DNA from 3 places in the Thalassotalea atypica genome. Region 3 is predicted to be linked to each of the others. Evidence: riboswitches for the same ligand, from Rfam matches in the RefSeq annotation. Region 3 holds a riboswitch; each other region holds the start of a gene.
What was found. A riboswitch is a leader RNA that binds a small molecule or an ion and turns the genes downstream of it on or off. The one in region 3 is predicted to bind cyclic di-GMP.
Positions count from the first base shown of each region.

Region 1 (4,682 bases), 1.1 Mb from region 3:
AAAAACAGTGGCTTGTGTTGTTCTAATGAGGCTGTTTTGTTGTAAAAAATTTAATGGAATGAATAATAAAAATTCTTTTGTTATTCATTCCATGATTGGAGAACAAAATGAAAAAAGTATATACAAGTGGAGTATTTGATTTATTTCATGTCGGTCACGTGTCAGTACTCAATAAAGCCAAACAATTTGGTGACTATTTGATTGTTGGCGTACATTCCGATGAAGATGTTAAGTCTTATAAACGAATCCCTGTTATTTCTTGCGAACAACGTTGTGAAATTATTAGGAATATCAAGTGTGTTGATGAGGTGATCATTGCACCGCTAACCCCTAATATTGATGCTAGTTTTTATGAATTGAATGAAATTGATATCCATGTTGCAGGTGATAATATGCAGCATATGTATGAACTACCTAATAAAATGGGGATCATGCGTTATGTTACAAGAAATTCAGAAACAAGTTCAACAGCTATAAATAATAAGCTTGATAAGCTCAAAGAGGTAATTGCACCTCCGCAATTTAGTTATTGGTCATAACTCTTTTTCGAAAGAGTAAGTATTAGTCAATGTAAATGTATAAGGTCGATCAAAAATAGAACTCATAGCTCAGGTTGTTAACATATACGTTCACGAGAGTTTCAACGTTTCTACATTTTGAATCGACCAGATTTTCCTAGACACAAATAAGTTGCAAACTTTGTGTACTAGGAGGATGAATGAACGCTAAAATATTTTCCCGAAGAACTTAAAATACAAGCAGTTAAACAAGTTACTGAAAAACGCCATTTCGTCGCAAGTGTTGCTGAGCATCTAGATATCTCGACATACAGTTTTTACATCTGGTTAAAGCGCTATGGCACTAACAGCGATCACTATCAAGAATTATCCGAGCATGAGAAGCGCATTCGAGAGCTTGAAAAAGAATTGAAGCGCAATCAGCAAGAAGGTGACCTATTAAAGGAAGTCGCCGCGTACTTTGCGGACGAGTTAAAAAATTCTTCAAAACTTAAAATATCCGTTTTAATTTCTTCTTGTGATAAATGAATTGGCTCCCCATTGGTTGACAACATTACGTTTGGGTAAAAAAGAGCTAAACTATCCTATTCCTTCCGTTTTTTTGGCTGAATGAAATGGCAACATATGAAAATAACTGGTTCCAGTGAAAACAATACTTAGTCGGCTAGATGAATATTCTAGGTCTTTCGTTGTGCTTATCTGTTTTTTGGTTACGTTATCTATCGTACTACTAGGATTTTTTGTGAATCATTTTGCAATGATAGAGCCGTTACTTTTAATACCTATCGTAGTCCTTAGCTGGTACGGTAGTCGAGTAGCAGGCATCATATTGTCTGTTTTTATTGTTTCTATAACTTTGTTTATAAATGTAATAGCGATAGACTCGTTCACTTTTTCGGGAGAATCAATTATTTATGTATTATTAAGACTGACCACTTATATTTTAGTATCACTATTAGTTATTAACTATAGACGAGTCCATAATTCAGAGTTTGTTATGGCTAGTACTGACAGTTTAACTGGGCTTTCAAATTCTAGGAGCTTTTATCTAGATTTAGCTAATGAAATTCTCCGTTCAATCAGATATAAGCATGTGTTTTCTCTGTCTTATATCGATATCGATAACTTTAAAAAAATCAATGATTCGATAGGGCATTTAAAGGGGGATGAATTGCTTATTTCTGTAGCGAATTGCTTAGTGTCTAGCTTACGAAAAACAGATATTATCGCTAGATTGGGAGGTGATGAATTTTCAGTCATATTTCCCGAAACTAGCCAAGCAGAAGTAAAAAGTGCATTTGCCAAAGCGAGTGAAGAGCTAAGAACAAAAATGCTTAGCAAAGGATGGAATGTGAGCTTTAGTGTGGGTATTGTCACTTTTGAAACGTTACCTACGGATTTAAAAGAAGCGATGAAAATCGCAGATGAATTAATGTACAGTGTTAAAAATAATAAAAAAAATGATGTTGCCTATGAAATATGGCAAGGAAAACTCAAATAATCTCGAGAAGGGTAAGATATCCCCCGAAATAAGCTTAAGTTTTAAGTTGAGTTTCATTTTTTAATGGTTGTTATACCATTATAGAAATTAATTTTATTCTGTTTTATCCTTAAACTCACACAAATCTTCAATGATACATGAACCACATTTTGGTTTACGGGCAACACAAATATAACGACCATGAAGAATTAGCCAGTGGCGAACATCCACTTTAAATTCTGCAGGTACTACTTTTAAAAGTTTTTGCTTAACTTCTAATACATTTTTCCCCATGGAAAATATAGTGCGATTTGATACGCGGTCGATGTGAGTATCTAACGCTATTGTTGGCCAGCCAAAGATAACCATGGTAGATTTTTATTAAAGCCTAATTTTACTAATCGAAAGCGTTGCTATTAATCGATAAAATAATTTTGATGGCTGCCTTGCCATCAAAGCAGCGATAAAGGCTTTATAATGTATCACTTGACCTCCTTGTGCAGCAGCATTTTTATCCCAAGGCATGAACCAGGTTATATTATTGAAGCGGATTAACTGAACTAAAATAGCTTCTGAATGCTTACAAAAAAATAACAATCATCTAGGTTACACTCTGTTACACTGTCCAACATATTTTTAAGGGCAACCATTAGCAAAAGTTAATGGACGCAAAACTACCAGCCTAAGTGGTTTACATACGGTCGTGGGGTTACAAAATATACGGACATATTTTATATCACATCAATGTAGATCATTTTTACCTAACATTATATGAGGTATAAATGTCTAACATCTTTAAATCTTCAGTCACATTATCTATGTCACTGGCGTTAATACTATCTGGTTGTGGGGGAGGTGGTGGCTCAAGCAGCGCTAACGATGGTGATGGAAGTGCCCCAACTTCTGCGACAGTATCTATATCAGCAAACCCAATGACAGTGATGGTAGAAGAATCTACAACAATCACTTGGTCAAGTGCTAACGCATCATCTTGTACAGCTTCTGGCGCTTGGACTGGCGAAAAGTCATTATCTGGTAGTGAATCCATTGTTATGAATGACTTTGGCGAGCAAACTTTTACACTGACATGCGGAAGTATTGCTGCAAGTACAATTGTTACCGTTAACAGCGATAATTCAGAAGGCTCTTGTGTAAACCCTCATAGCGCAATGGTTTATGAATCATACCTAGGTGACTATGAGTCTCCAATGCCACAAAACTTTTTTAGTGATGAAAGCTATAAAGGGGTTGGCCTTAAGGATTATGGCGTTGAGTGGATTTATAACAATTACAAAGGAAAAGGCGCTAGCTGGATCCGAGACTGTTCAGAAACACAATACATCAAATTAATGTACAGAACGACATTAAAGCGATTAAAAAATCACGGTGTAAACACAGTTTCTATCTATAATTTCGGCTACTGGCAAGATGTTCAAGCCGACTCTTGGTTGGTGGACCATAACTCTAAGCATTTAGATGATTGGGTGATTGAATACATTGTAGAGGAAGGTCAAAAATTAGGCTTGGAGCTTCACTATATTTGGCAGTTCTTAGGACAAGATACAAATCAAAATTGGTTGTTCGACGGGCTACTTGAGACTGGTTATGTCAGAGTAGATATGCCGCTATTAAAGAAAATTATGGATACACATGAAACTCACATGTTGTGGGAAGCAGAACGCCTAGAAACACTCGGCGTAGGTGCTATTTCAGCAGATTGGAGTGCTATGTGGCTATGTTTTCATTGTGGAATAGACGAACATCACACTCAGGAAGAGACAGACGAACTTAAAGATTATTACATGGAAAGAATGGGGGGCATCATTGATAAAATTAAGGAAAGGTTCACTGGAAAAATTTATGTTGGTGATGGTCCTCAATGGAATGATAAGCGTGTATTCGATAAAGTTGACGGCATGATATTACCATTCGGACATCTACTAACAGATGATGAAGTGGCCACTGCTACTGTTGAATTAATAGCAGAGCGGGCGACTCAATTTATTGAAGATACCCATAAACAATGGCGTTGCTTAGATAGCCAACCTTGTTGGTATAATTCAAGTGAAACTATCCCTAAAGTAATTTTTAACTTTTTTGGTCAGAGCCACGCCTCATTTTTATCAACAGGTTGGATTGAAGATGGTTTCTGCACATCAGGAACTATCAATGGTATTACAACTGATTGTGTTCAAAGTGAAGTAAAAACCGATTTTTCTGCACAAGCAATATTTACCGAAGGGTTGTTGCGAGCCGCTGATAATCAACCTTACTTTGATACCTTAGGTACAACTACTGCGACTGGGTATTGGTTATCAGATACCTTGATACCCGATGAGAATCAACGTATCAATACCGTAGAAGGTTTTCCTAATATGTCACAATCGATTAGAGGGAAACCAGCAGAAAAAATTATTAAATATTGGTATACGGGTGAGTTTGAAGCATATGAACCAATGATCATTGATTAATGTTTTAAGCGAACTATCACTTGATTTAAAATGCGTTTTGAAAGCCGCTAATACTTTGATGAACCCTCACAGTGGCACCGGTGAGGGTTTGTCTTTTTAAGTAGAGGCTAAAGGATACTCATAGAAAATTTTTTATGAGGCTACTGTTTATTATTTTTATAAGAAACACCAATACTTTGGCATAATGTCAAACAATTCATCAGAAATGATCGA
Region 1 covers NZ_AP027364.1:1,526,493-1,531,174, forward strand. Annotated here, with positions in the region: gene QUE03_RS07075 (FAD synthase family protein) at 108-539, shown strand; partial or broken gene QUE03_RS19635 (transposase) at 747-1,046, shown strand; gene QUE03_RS07080 (GGDEF domain-containing protein) at 1,261-2,019, shown strand; partial or broken gene QUE03_RS07085 (endonuclease III) at 2,113-2,358, opposite strand; cyclic di-GMP riboswitch class I at 2,630-2,715, shown strand; gene QUE03_RS07090 (glycoside hydrolase family 113 protein) at 2,781-4,469, shown strand.
Region 1: linked by a shared signal. The riboswitch ahead of QUE03_RS07090 (glycoside hydrolase family 113 protein) and the one ahead of QUE03_RS02070 (glycoside hydrolase family 113 protein) in region 3 are both predicted to bind cyclic di-GMP.

Region 2 (4,682 bases), 1.8 Mb from region 3:
GAGTTTTTCAGCACCTAAGTGAATTGCTGGGCTTAATGGCGAAAGTTGATGAATTGAACCATCGCCAAAATGTTGATGTTTTATTTTTACTGAAGGGAAAATCATCGGGATGGCTGAAGATGCCATAAGGTGCTCACTGTCGAGCTGACAGGGCTCACCTCGACGTTTAGCTCGAAACCATGGAGCAATGCTCTGTTCAGATTGATAAAAGCTTAATGAGTCGCCATTAGAATAGCTTGACGCTGTGACTGATACCGCAGATAGATACCCACGTAATATATTTCGATCTATGCGTTGAAAGTCGATCACTTGGTTAAAGAGTTTTCGCAATGGTTCATTATTCAGTAAGCTATGAGGCGTTTTAGTCGCATAGTCAGCCTGATAACTGGCTAACACTCCTTGAAAAATGTAGCCGAAAACCCTAACTGGATCACCGTAGTAAATATGTTGTGTCTTTAGGTTTTTCCAAATCCATTCGAGTTTTTTCACTCCTAAGTGGAAACAGGATGAGTAGCAAGCTAAGGCGGTTGCATTAATTGCTCCGGCAGAGGTACCACACAAAATAGGAAAGGGGATGCCGTGATTTCGTGGTATAAATTGTGCGATAGCTGACAATACACCTACTTGGTATGCGGCTCTTGCCCCGCCTCCGGTAAGTACAAGTCCTTGTTTGCTTCCTTTGTAAGTTTTTTTTCCAGCCATATCAGCGCATTTGTATTTGTTATAAAGTTAATTTTAATGGGTGAAATACAATAGTGCGAGCGATAAGTGATTAAAATTGATAATAAAAAAGCCAGCGAATGCTGGCTTTTTAAGCGACATAAGAATTATTAACTAGTAAAACATTAAAACTAACGTCTACCAGAGAATAATTAGCTACTAACGCGAGCGTTAGCGGCGTCTATTAAAGGTTGCGACCCTGTTTGAATTGTTGAAAGATTAGCTGCCACAATTTTCTTAGATAATTTTTTAATCATCATAGAGCCTGTTTCTACTGATCCCCTTGCCGAAGCAAATTCTAACAAGTTTTTCCCATTACATTGAATACCGTCAAAAATACTACGTATTTTTAATTTGTTCGACTTTAAAAACGAACGCATGCGTTTTTTGTCATCAGCGGCAACATACTCGCAAACACTTTGTGCAATGTTTGCTGCTTGTGCCTGTGGTGCAGTAACTACAGACGTCATAAATAAAGCTGTGATGGTAGAAGCTAGTAATAATTTTTTCATTTTTAATAACCTTAAAGCAAATTTGTTAAACAGTTATAAAAAGAAAAAACCACTGGACGTACCCTTTTAACGAGGTAACTCCGCTGTCATAGATATTAAATATCCTTAGACCGGTGGTTTTGCGTAGCACACTTTCATGTGCCTTGCCTTTTCTTTGTCAATATTAGTATTAACAGAAAGTGTAACACAATGCAAATATTCTTTGATTTGTTGTGAGCTAACAACTAGTGAATATGGCTTTATTAAAACAGCGAAAAACAAAAAAAGAGGCCGTAGCCTCTTAATAAATTTGAAGTTATTATTAGAATGTCATCTCTGGTACGTGATCTGGTATGACGAGTTCGCCTTCCGTCAATGTTACAATTTCTTCAACACTTACACCTGGAGCGCGCTCAAGCAAAAAGAATTTCCCGTCTTTGATTTCAATGAAAGCAAGATCTGTTAATACTTTTTTGATACATCCTTTGCCTGTTAATGGCAAAGTGCACTTTGAAAGAAGTTTCGAGACGCCATGCTTTGATGCATGAGTCATGGTGACGATAATATTGTCAGCACCTGCAACTAAATCCATTGCACCGCCCATCCCTTTAATTAACTTTCCAGGGATCATATAAGAAGCGATGTTACCGTTAACATCTACTTCAAAGGCGCCTAGTACCGTTAAGTCAACATGTCCGCCACGGATCATCGCGAAAGACTCTGCTGAATCGAAGATTGAAGCGCCATCAATGGCGGTTACTGTTTGCTTACCTGCGTTAATCATATCCGCATCAAGCTCTTGCTCAGTTGGAAACTGCCCCATACCCAGTAAGCCATTTTCTGATTGCAGCATCACTTCCATGCCTTCTGGCACATAGTTGGCAACCAGTGTCGGAATACCTATACCTAAGTTAACGTAGTAACCGTCTTGTAATTCTTGCGCAACGCGCATTGCGATTTGCTCGCGAGATAAAGCCATCATGTTCTCCTTTGCGCAGTTATGCTGTTTTTATAGTACGTTGTTCTATACGTTTTTCGAAGGTACCTTGTATAAGGCGATTAACGTAAATGCCAGGTGTATGAATTTGATCTGGATCCAACTCGCCAGGCTCTACTATTTCTTCAACTTCAACAACTGTAATTTTTCCTGCGGTTGCTGCCATCGGATTAAAGTTACGTGCCGTTTTGCGAAATACTAGGTTACCGTATCGGTCTGCTTTCCATGCTTTAACAATGGCAAAATCACCTTTAATAGATTCTTCCAAAATGTACTGACGATTATTAAACTCACGCTCTTCTTTTCCTTCTGCAACGGGAGTGCCAAAGCCAGTTGCTGTGAAGAACGCGGGAATTCCGGCACCACCAGCACGCATTTTTTCAGCTAATGTGCCTTGTGGTGTTAGCTCGACCTCTAATTCACCACTCATCATTTGACGTTCAAACTCAGCGTTTTCTCCAACATACGAAGCAACGATTTTCTTTATCTGACGATTTGGTAAAAGCACACCTAAGCCAAAGTCATCCACACCACAGTTATTTGACACAACAGTTAACCCTTTTGTGCCTTTATGTTTTATTTCTGCGATCAAATTCTCGGGAATACCGCATAAGCCAAATCCACCAGCGATAACGGTCATGTTATCTTCTAAGCCAGCCATTGCTTCTTCATAACTTGATACGACTTTGTCGAACCCTGCCATTGTAAACTCCTCTATTCTTGCTCTTGTGAACTTGCTTTCATTGTGAAACGCAAGGGCGATTATTTTGCTTGTTGTGCACGATATGCATTAGATACTTTCGACACTGGCACCTTGCCTAATATGTCGCTGATGAACCACCCAGCGGCGAGTAACTTGTCTAAATCAACACCTGTCTCTATGTTTAATCCATTTAGTAAATAGATGACATCTTCAGTAGCCACATTGCCTGAAGCTCCTTTAGCATAAGGACAACCACCTAAACCAGCAACTGCACTGTCAACAACGGCGATACCCATGCTTAAAGCAGTGTAAATGTTAGTTAACGCTTGTCCGTACGTATCATGAAAGTGTACGGCCAGTTTTTCAACCGGTACTTTAGTGCTAACCGCATGTAACATTTTCTGTACGCTCGTTGGTGTACCTACGCCAATGGTGTCTCCAAGGGATATTTCATAGCAACCCATGTTGAATAGCTTTTCCGCAACGTCGGCCACTTTTTCAGGAGATATCTCTCCTTCATAGGGGCAACCGACCACACATGAGACATAACCACGTACCTTGATATTATTCGCTTTTGCAGCATTCATAATGGGAAGAAAACGCTCAAGGCTTTCATCAATCGAGCAGTTGATATTTTTCTGACTGAACGACTCAGATGCGGCGCCAAAAATGGCGACTTCTTTGACACCGGCTGCTAAAGCTGCTTCAAAGCCTTTCATGTTTGGCGTTAGCGCTGCATAAGTAACATTATTGCCTTGTGTGATCCCAGCAAAAACATCAGCTGAAGTTGACATTTGTGGTACCCATTTTGGCGACACAAAACTACCACTTTCAACATAACCAAGACCAGCATTTGTGAGCTGATCAATTAAAGCGATTTTATCTATAGCTTCAATAAACTGTTTTTCATTTTGTAGGCCGTCTCTTGGGCCTACTTCAACAATTTTTACTGAAGAAGGGAGCTTGTTCATGCGTTTTTCTCCGCTTCAAAGGCCAACAGCTCTGCACCGCCGTCAACCATATCGCCTTCACCGAAAAATAGCTCTGTTACTATGCCACTTTCAGGAGCGCGAATGGTATGTTCCATTTTCATCGCTTCCATGATCACTAACGGTTGATCTTGCTCAACCTTGTCACCAACCTTAACTAGTACACTGACCATAGTACCGTTCATTGGAGCTGCTAAACCGCCTTCACTAGCTTTATCGTCACAATCCCCTAAATCAGGCAATACACGAGTAAAGTTAAATACGCCATTAGGACGATATAAACTAATTTGCTGCTCATTCTTAGCTATGGTGGCACAGCTACGGTAGCCATCAATGGTAAAGAACAACGTATCTCCGGTGATATTGCCTTGGCAATCAAATATTTTACCGTCCACACTGATTAGATAAAAGCTGTCATCGCCCTGACGCTTATTTTCGATCATCACTTGATATGGCTTGTCACCGTGGCTTAAAGTGAGTTCATGGATGTGAGGTTCATTTAGACGCCAAGAATTCGTTGAATTCCACGGAGAGTAGGGGTCATTCGTTTTTGCTGCTTTTGTTTTCGCATGATCAGCACGTGCAAGTACTAAATACAAAGCTGCCATTGGCAACTCATTGCGAAGGGCTTGTTCATCTTCGTGGAAGATAAGGGCTTGATGTTTTTCGATAAACCCTGTGTCTAAATCGGCCTCTACAAATGGTTTTGATGTTGCCAAGTTGTACAAGAAATCGATATTGGTTGTAACACCACTGATTCTATATTCAGCCAAGGCTTTGCT
Region 2 covers NZ_AP027364.1:3,006,030-3,010,711, reverse strand. Annotated here, with positions in the region: gene QUE03_RS13855 (patatin-like phospholipase family protein) at 1-702, opposite strand, end outside; gene QUE03_RS13850 (DUF3718 domain-containing protein) at 873-1,232, opposite strand; cyclic di-GMP riboswitch class I at 1,303-1,390, opposite strand; gene QUE03_RS13845 (3-oxoacid CoA-transferase subunit B) at 1,534-2,190, opposite strand; gene QUE03_RS13840 (CoA transferase subunit A) at 2,210-2,911, opposite strand; gene QUE03_RS13835 (hydroxymethylglutaryl-CoA lyase) at 2,971-3,882, opposite strand; gene QUE03_RS13830 (acetyl/propionyl/methylcrotonyl-CoA carboxylase subunit alpha) at 3,879-4,682, opposite strand, start outside.
Region 2: linked by a shared signal. The riboswitch ahead of QUE03_RS13850 (DUF3718 domain-containing protein) and the one ahead of QUE03_RS02070 (glycoside hydrolase family 113 protein) in region 3 are both predicted to bind cyclic di-GMP.

Region 3 (4,682 bases):
AAAACCTTTACCGACAAGAGTCCATGCTCGATGAGTTACTTCAAGACCGAGTAAAAAATGTCCTTGATAAGTACCATGCAAAATTTGCATTGCGCGATGAATATTAATGCTTGGATATAACTTGCTGAAATTCTTGCTGTGAAGGTTAACAAGCTTGATATTATTATTTTCATCATGCTTTTTTAGATGACTCATTTCAGCGCTACAAAGCGGACAATTACCGTCGTAAAATATAATCAGCATAATGTTCCCAAAGTTAATACTTAATTAAAACCAAAAGATAATCGCTATCATATGTAATAAAACTACTACACTGGTCAGCCAAAACCGCATGCTCATATATTGCCTGTTTAAGGCTTTATCATGCCTAATAGAACGCTCAAATAAGAAGATAAAGAGGTAGCTTGTTGCAAGTATCCATAATGCTAACCAAAAATCAGTGAGCAGTGTAAAACAGGCTATTAAACTGAAAAGGTTACTGATTATTTGCGTTTTGCCTCGCTTTGTTTTTTGGTCAATTCGCCAAAGTGAACCGGCAATAAAACTTAATATAATGGCGCTGTAATAAATAAATGACTGTTTGGCAACAAGCTGTAGCTCAGGGATAAAAAGGCTTATTACCATGCAAGTAAAAAAGGGGAGCAAACCCATATAACCGAGAATTTGCCACAGTTTTACAACATTATTGGTTTTTTTTTCAGGCAACATAAGCATCGCTGCCATCTAGATTGAGCTTTTGTTGAAGCTGGTTAGGTTTAGCGTAACTAAAGATAGCGAAGATCGTTTGATTCTGCTGGCTATTAGTACCTATTAAGTTTGCACTTTTTACACCGAGTAAACTATTAATCAAATGTGCTCTATAGTCAGGTTCCATGCAACGAGTGTCGTCTTTTGTAATGTGTCTCAAATCAATTGCCTTAAAGTTATCGGATGTTAAAAGCTTAACCATATTGATGTTACGAACATAAAGTCACTAAAGATCAATGTGAGTGTTTTTGTTTCTTAACAACGGTGCACAGCTACATGTAAATCCTAAAAACGCTATATGGCGGAATTGTTTGCTATGAAAAGAATAATGGGTATTTTCTTTATGTGAAGGAGAGCTTAAGTGTCTTATTAAAAAGTGTTGACTTAGGTTTTAGTTTATTAAGTGAAATATCAGTAATGACCAAGAAAGAAAAAACACCTATCTTGGTACATCTAGAAACAAAGTAAACAAGTTAAGATTTTAAATAGCTTCTTAACTTATTGAGTGCAGCCACAGAAAAACCCTCATCATAAAAATACAAGATCAGACCGTTTTCATCTAACAGTACAACTCTGGCATTGTTGGGGTTTTCATTCCCGGTAAATTCTTGAACCCTCTCCCCATCTTCATAAACGGTAATAACTCCTTTCCATAGCGCTTTAGGTATACCTTTGCGCATCCCGTTATCAATCATAGTACTGAACATTTTTGGAAATAGTCCTTGAATAGTAGGAATTTCAAAAACATCAATCTTAGTTTCCGTCATGTCTAATGCAATTAACCACCTGTCTATATCAAATTGTGAATTCTGCTTATACCCAACTAGCAATAGCGTAAAGTCACTTTTAAAAAATGCAGGAATATTAATTGTTTCTTGTTCAAGATTTTGCCCACTTACTGAGATAAAGGTTTTTCCAGTAACATTTTGATTTGCATAATTTGTCGCACACCCAGTGACGAGTAAAAGTGAAATAACTAATAATAAAATTCGCATTGATAACATCTCTGTATTTGATAGTTACCCTTAATACGAACTACAAAATATTTAGATCATCGCTATGATTATTATTTAACTTTCCGAATGGTTTACGTTGATGGCTCATGTAAAAATCTAACAAATATGGTTTATTGTGGTAACCAAAAAGGTCTTTATGAATTAATCCCGCAAGGCTAAATTGAGCAGGTGATAGCTAATTGGCGTAAGCTAGTAGCCAGAAAAATGACCAAGAAAGATCAGTCATCAATCTTGGTACATTTATATGGAAGGGATGTGACTCTATTTTTGGCCGGTATACCAATGTTTCAACACCGATTCAGCTGGCTTACCACGAACCGACTGTGAAATATTCGGAAAGCCCTCTTTACTCGGTACTAATGTTTCTGATAGCCAATACCCCGTGTGAATATCAACGCTATTAATTTCAAACGTGTCTTGATCTGCGACTGCTTGCATAATACCTTCAATACCAATTGCTTGTAATGAAAAGTCAGTAACAAAAGAGTTTTGGATACAGGTATCAACAGACCCATCTTCCATCGTTTCACTTGTGCAAAAGCCATCTTCTTTCCAGCCTTTAAGGAAAAAATCATCGCGGCTTTGAACCTGAATATTTAATATAATGGGTAGCTCAATATCTGACTTTCCATGCCAGCATGGCTGATGTATGTCTAAACAATAGATTTGAGTTCTCATGCCTTCAAGCGATTCAAGCGTTTTGGTTTTAACAAGTTCAGGGGTTAAGTTAGCGTTTTCTTCGTCGGTAAATATCGTACTACCATTAACGTTCATGGCATTCACTAAGATACTGTCAATGCGCGAAAAAATTCGTTCATCATTGAACACATAACCGACTTGTCCCCAAACGATTTCACCGTCAAAATTTGCTCTGATGTCATCAATAATTTCGGCAAAACGATCAAGGTAGTAATTCTTTAGTTCATCGGTAGGTATGTTGATATTCATGGCATTCCAATCAGCAGCGATACCTTTTATACCAATTTCTTGCGCGTGTTTCGCTTGAATTATCATGTTATTTTGGTGTGCGTCTAACACTTGTTTTAGTTTTTCCATAGTGAGCGTCTCACCTAAGGAGAGTAAACTCTTAAAATTGACGTCATTAGTAGTAAATTGCCATGCATAATATATCTCAATATCGAGCTTGGCTGCTTGTTCTACAACGTACTCAACGTAGCGTTTAGGGAGGTTATATTCACTCTGAGGTACTACCCAAGGTTCATTTTCACTATTCCAACGCCCATAGTTATAGAGCCATGTTCTTTGTACACCTGAAGCCTTCATTGCTTGCAATGCCTGTAAATACACTAACTTTACGTATTCATCTTGCGTGCAATTCCCTCGTTCGCTTTCAGATAAGCCTCCCCAAAGGAGGTAAGGGGCATAATCTTTAAAGCTGATGCCTCTAGTGATATGGCTAGAGAGTTCGCCGCGCGGTGAAGGTAATTCAAACTTACCAAGATATTCATCTGGATAATCAGCGCTATGAGGGTTGGTGCATGTCGCAATAACTGGTGGGGGTGGCGTGTTTGGCGGGGAAGAATCAGAACTTGAAGAAGAGCCCCCACCACATGCGGATAAAAAAACAGTAAAAACAAAAGTCGAAATAACTCTATTTTGAAAAAACATTTAAGAACCTCAAAAAATATCGTGATGAGACGAAAAACAAGGTTGTAAAAATGTCCATATGAATGCAACCCCACGACCATATGCAATGCACTTAGGTTAGTAGCTTTGCGCCTAATAATTTTCATTAAAAGTTGCCAATTAAAATACAATTCTACTCTAGAGTATCATCAAAAGCTTTTGTTATTTCATTTTAAAAAAGCGTGTTTATATGTGGTAAGTTGTAAAGGTTGTCAGCTAACCGATATCATTATTGCTTATAGTAACCATTTAGCTAGTTGTCTGTTTTTTATGCGTCATCCTTTTTAGTATTAGTTCGTTAGCTTTAAACAGGAGTGCAAATGGGCAACAGTAAACAGAGTCAAAATTATCAAAAAGGAGAGCAAATTCGTCGTGAAGTGATGAGCGATGAATTTGTTGACCGTGCCTTAAATAATGCCACTGAATTTGATCAGCCGTTGCAGGATTTGGTTATGGAAAATGCGTGGGGAAGTACTTGGTGTCGGGATGATTTGCCAATAGATATAAGAAGTTTGGTAACCATTTCGATGTTAATAGCCCTTAAAGCCCCTAACGAATTAAAAGGACATGTGCGAGGTGCACTTCGTAACGGCGTCAGTAAAGAAGAAATTAGGGCGGTGATTATGCACGCAAGTGTTTATTGTGGTTTCCCCGCAGCTATTGAAGCGATGAGAGCTGCGAGAGAAGTTATTGAAATTGAGTAAATCGCTATTTGCCATACTTGTTATCAGCTTCAGTGAGTAAACCTTAACTTGATTTGTCAGATTCGATTAACAGGACTCAATCAAGTCTGACTGTTTCATATGCGCCAAATGCGGAAGTTGGCTACTAAATATAGAAAGACAGCTTTGATACGAAAGCAGACGTTTCACACAGATATAAATAGGCATTGTTTGGCTATAAATATTACGAATTAATCGAATAACTTGACTGGCAAAAATACCACCAAAGCAGTCGTTCACATAATTGATTCAGGCCATTCTATAATAGCTACTCTACAGATTTGACGGCTTTTAAAAGGAGCTTATTAAATTCACTAGGCTTTTCTAGCATAGGAAAATGACCAGTTTCCTCAATGAAATAAATACTGTAATTTTTGATATGTTTTTTGTTTTCTTCTGAGTCAGTCGGCCATAACTTAGCGTTAACGAGTACAACAGGCACGTTGATATCCTTATACACACGATACGATTCTCCACTTATATATTGACTTAGATAGTTGCGAAACTGATTAATCGCAATATCTTTAGGTGCAGATGCCATATCTTCGCT
Region 3 covers NZ_AP027364.1:433,216-437,897, forward strand. Annotated here, with positions in the region: gene QUE03_RS02050 (thiol-disulfide oxidoreductase DCC family protein) at 1-243, opposite strand, end outside; gene QUE03_RS02055 (DUF3429 domain-containing protein) at 268-705, opposite strand; gene QUE03_RS02060 (hypothetical protein) at 698-907, opposite strand; gene QUE03_RS02065 (hypothetical protein) at 1,221-1,742, opposite strand; gene QUE03_RS02070 (glycoside hydrolase family 113 protein) at 2,025-3,392, opposite strand; cyclic di-GMP riboswitch class I at 3,453-3,538, opposite strand; gene QUE03_RS02075 (carboxymuconolactone decarboxylase family protein) at 3,731-4,114, shown strand; gene QUE03_RS02080 (alpha/beta fold hydrolase) at 4,401-4,682, opposite strand, start outside.